Regions from separate parts of the Acerihabitans sp. TG2 genome, predicted to be linked through region 1. Evidence: predicted binding sites of a transcription regulator. Region 1 holds the regulator's gene; the other holds the start of a gene.

What was found. The regulator Fur, encoded in region 1, represses iron uptake genes when iron is present. The targets are predictions, from matches to a motif close to ATAATAATGAGAACNACTATCAA.
Region 2: a site for Fur is predicted at 1,164-1,186, ahead of exbB (tol-pal system-associated acyl-CoA thioesterase). Genes of this name have one in related genera too.

The regions. Positions count from the first base shown of each region.
Region 1 covers NZ_JAYGJO010000021.1:64,528-66,941, forward strand. Annotated here, with positions in the region: gene glnS (glutamine--tRNA ligase) at 1-100, shown strand, start outside; partial or broken gene SJI19_RS17335 (RpiB/LacA/LacB family sugar-phosphate isomerase) at 183-458, shown strand; gene fur (ferric iron uptake transcriptional regulator) at 574-1,044, opposite strand; gene fldA (flavodoxin FldA) at 1,373-1,888, opposite strand; gene ybfE (LexA regulated protein) at 2,068-2,367, opposite strand.
Region 2 covers NZ_JAYGJO010000006.1:205,970-208,383, forward strand. Annotated here, with positions in the region: gene metC (cystathionine beta-lyase) at 1-972, opposite strand, end outside; gene exbB (tol-pal system-associated acyl-CoA thioesterase) at 1,254-2,219, shown strand; gene exbD (TonB system transport protein ExbD) at 2,223-2,414, shown strand, end outside.

The DNA.
Region 1 (2,414 bases):
AGGCTATTTCTGTGCTGATAGTCGTTATTTCACCAAGCAGACGCCGGTGTTCAACCGCACCGTCGGCCTGCGAGATACCTGGACGAAAACCGGCGCCTGATGGCTGGTTACCTTCGTGCTAATACCAACGCTGCCGAGGCAGCGTTTTTTATGTGCGCTGGTCATGGCGCGTAGCGCCTTTGGGTATTTTGATCTGTGGCACTGGGATCGGTATATCCATTACAGCCAATAAGTTACGCGGTATCCGGGCGGTAGTATGCCGCGAACCTTACTCGGCCCGGTTGTCGCGCCAGCATAACGATACCCATATTCTGGCATTTGGCGCGCGGGTGGTGGGCTGTGGGTTAGCAAAAATGATCGTGGATAGCGGGTTGACGGCAGGATTTGAAGGGAAGCGGCACCAGCGACGGATTGATCTTATAAGTCAAATCGAACGCGAAGAAGAGGGTAACAACTAACAAAACGCCGCCTGGTTGCTGGTTGCCTGGCGGACGTTGGGATGATTGGCGTAGCCTTTTAAGTAAACAAGTTAAGCAAACAAGTTAAGCAAACAGGGTTACGTTTGAAGACCTGTTACTCTTGGGTGCTATTTAGCACATCTTTATGATCGTGCAGAGTTTCGTCTTCACGGCAGTTGCCGTCTTCACAATGTCCGTAAAGATATAAACTGTGGTTAGTCAGTTTGATATTGTGTTTTTTGGCGATATCACGCTGGCGCGCCTCAATGAATTCATCACGGAATTCGATCACTTTGCCACAGTCCAGACAGATCAAATGATCATGATGATATTGCTGGGTTAATTCAAAAACGGATTTACCGCCTTCAAAGTTATGGCGGGTGACGATACCGGCGTCATCAAACTGATTCAGTACACGATACACCGTAGCCAAGCCAATTTCTTCACCCATATCAATGAGTTTTTTGTAGAGATCCTCCGCACTGACGTGATGGCATTCCGGAGCTTGCAACACTTCCAGAATCTTCAGTCTGGGAAGGGTGACTTTCAGGCCGGCCTTCTTCAATGCAATATTATTGTCAGTCATGCGGGTATAGTCCTGTTACTTTGAGAATCTGATTGTAGGCTAACATAGCCTATAACATCGGTCGGCCCGAAAAATATGACGTCACCTCATTATAAGACTGCCTGTCCAAAATGAAAACTACGCCTTGTTAACCACTATAGCCCGTTTTGTGGGGCACATTTTGCAACATTTTAATGAAAAAGGCGAAACTGCTGCACTATTGTACCGCTTTGTGAGCGAAAGCTAAAAATTTGTATCTATTCATTCGACAGGGAGAACCTATCGACAAGTAAGACTGGCCGCCACAATGGATGACGGCCGACGTATTTTGTCAGTGCCGGATGATCAATTAACCGAGTTTCAATTCCTGGCTAATATGTTTAACCCAGCCATCAACACGTTCGTTGGTCAGTTCAGGCTGGCGATCTTCATCAATGGCCAGTCCGATAAAATGAGTGTCGTCCGCCAGCCCCTTTGAGGCTTCGAAATGATAACCTGCAGTCGGCCAGTGACCGATGATAGTGGCACCGTTCGGTTCGATAATGTCGCGGATAGTGCCCATGGCATCACAAAAATACTCTGCATAGTCTTCCTGGTCACCACATCCGAACAGGGCGACGGTTTTACCGGAGAAGTCAATTTCCTCAAGTGTAGGGAAAAAATCATCCCAGTCACACTGTGCTTCACCGTAATACCAGGTAGGGATGCCCAACAACAGCGTATCGAACCTTGCCAGATCTTCCTTACTGCTTTTGGCAATGTCATGAACTTCAGCAACGTCAGGCCCAAGTTGCTTCTGGATCATTTTGGCAATATTTTCGGTATTGCCGGTGTCACTGCCAAAAAAAATGCCTACAGTTGCCATGAATTTGAAAACCTCTTAAATATTAAGGATATGTTCTGTAATAGGATCATTTAGGTTCCCGGGCAATGATAGCAGACCATATCAACAGGAGGAACTCGTTCTGCCAGGGTTTTGTTGCAAAATCCGTCTCTTTAGGCGCGCAGTACCGACAAAGCGCGTCGCCGCCGGGCGGTAGTCGGTTACTCTTCCCGCTCGGCCGCTGCCTGTTGCCGCTCCAGCTCGGCCAGTAAAATCAATTCAATCAGTTCACTGCGCGACAGATTTTGCCGACAGGCCAACTCATTTAACGCATCCACCGCCTGGGCGTTGATTTTTAGTTCGACCCGGCGCAGGCCACGTACTTTATCTCGTCGCAGCTGGTTACGCTTGTTGATGCGCAACTGTTCATCGCGGGACAGTGGGTTGGTCTTCGGGCGGCCCGGACGTCGCTCATCAATAAACAAATCCAGGGTGGTGCGGTCCGTTTGTTCTTTTGCCATAGGTCATGAAGGGATTGTGCATCAAAAAGCGGGCGGGCAATGGCCGC
Region 2 (2,414 bases), on a different contig from region 1:
CAACTGAAACTGGGTGAGTCGTTGCCTTAAAATAAAGGAAAACAATCCGCTGGCACCGATGAAATCACGCACAAAAAATTCATGTCCTTTACTGCCAGGCAGCGCAGGATGGTTCACTACTGCGACCTCAGGACGTTGCGCCAGCCACTCAGCCACCCGCAGTCCGTTTTGCGCATGTTGTTTAAGCCGAACGCCAAGGGTGCGCAGGCCACGAGCGGCCATATACGCGGTATCGGCATCCACCATCTGCCCCATCAGGTAGGATTGCTCGCGTAATTGATCCCAACAGCGGGCGTTGGCTACGGCCGTACCCAACATCGCGTCCGAATGGCCAATAATGTATTTGGTTCCCGCCTGAATCGAAATATCCACACCCAACGCCAGCGCTGGCAGCAGGATCCCCGCAGCCCAAGTATTATCCAACATTATGACAATCTCCGGATTGACTGCGCGCACAGCGTTAACGATCGCCGGGATATCCTGAACTTCCATGGTGATGGATCCGGGAGATTCCAGGAAAACCACTTTGGTATTTTTTTGGATAAGTGCCGCGATCCCTGCGCCAATCAAGGGATCAAACCAGGTGGTGGCAACGTTCAACTTGGCCAGAATATGGCGACAGAAATCCGTGGTGGGTTCATATACCGAACCGGTGACCAAAATGTGATCCCCTGCGCCAACGAAAGACAGGATAGCATTGGTAACGGCTGCGGCACCGCAGGGATAAAGTGCGCAACCGACTCCACCTTCCAGTTCCACCATAGCCTGTTGAAAGGAAAAATGGGTTAGGGTGCCGCGTCGGCCATAGAACAATTCACCGTTGGCCCGCTGAGCGGTGGCCTGCTTTTTCGCGTGTACCGAATCAAAAACTAATGAGGAAGCCCGCTGGATAACCGCATTGACTGAGCCCTGAGTGTATTTTTTATCCCTGCCGGCGGAAATCAATGCTGTTTCTATTTTTTTGTTCGCCATTATTTATGCTATGCCTTTTACTCTATGTATTTGCTGTGACGGTCCTGGGCCAGTTATGCCGGCGGACCATACATGCTACGTTAGCATGAATGCGCGCCGACGACAGGCGTTTTGCTGAGGGTGCAATGATGGGTCATAAAATTGATCCCAGCCGCGATAACGCCATGGGGCGTCGTCTACAGGAGATACAAATAATAATGAGAACCACTATCAATTCGTGTTCTGTTTGTTATCATTCTTCCTGGCTTATTTTCCAGTAAAACATTAGATGGAGGCAAGGCGTGAAGATGGTTGTCTTAAATATTGTTCAGGCCCTATTGTGCCAAGCGCTTGGACGTTTTGTTAATATATCCGCCCTGCTGCGCAGGCTGCTATCGGCACTATTCCTAGTCGCTGGGCTGGTCTTAGTGTCTGGGCTGGCGGGTATTGCTGTCGCCGCACCCGCCACCGTGCCTGTTTTGCCAGGCGATGGCGCGGTGCAAACGCAACTGCCAATGTTGCCCGTTGCTGCAGGTCAACCGCCACTGGCACAAATGGATTTGTCGGTCTTGGGTATGTATCAGCATGCTGATGTGGTGGTGAAAACCGTCATGATAGGTCTGTTAATCGCATCCATCATCACGTGGGCGCTGTTTTTTGGCAAAAGTGCGGAATTATTGTCGGCCAAACGTCGCCTGGGTCGTGAGCTGGCTGCGCTAAAGGATGTTCGTAACCTGGATGAGGCACTGTCAGGTGCGGCGGAATTTCCCGCTGGCAGCGTCGGCGGTTGGTTATTGGCCCAGACGCAGAACGAACTGGCGTTATCCGCCGAGTCGTCGGATAACAATGGCATCAAAGAACGTGCGGCATTTAGGCTGGAACGCAGTGTGGCGGCAACCAGCCGCATGATGGGAAAAGGTAACGGTTTTCTGGCCACTATCGGCGCGATTTCACCGTTTATCGGGCTGTTCGGCACGGTATGGGGCATCATGAATAGTTTTATTGGTATCGCCCAGACGCAGACCACTAACCTGGCGGTGGTGGCCCCCGGCATTGCCGAAGCATTGTTGGCCACGGCTATCGGCCTGTTTGCGGCGATTCCCGCCGTGGTGATTTATAATATTTTTGCGCGGACCATTGCGGGTTACAAAGCCATGGTCGGCGACTATGCAGCTCAGGTGTTACTGCTGCTGAGTCGCGATTTAGATCTTGCTGCCAGCGCCGATAGCCGTTTGGCTCAGGGTGTTGCTAAGTATCGGATAGGCTAACAGATGGCGATGCACTTTAACGAGGATATTGACAGCGACGGCGAAATGCATGACATCAATGTGACGCCGTTTATCGATGTCATGCTGGTATTGCTCATCATTTTTATGGTGGCGGCGCCGCTGGCGACGGTGGATATCCGGGTAGACCTGCCCAACTCCTCCGCACCGGCGCAACCCCGGCCCGATAAGCCGTTA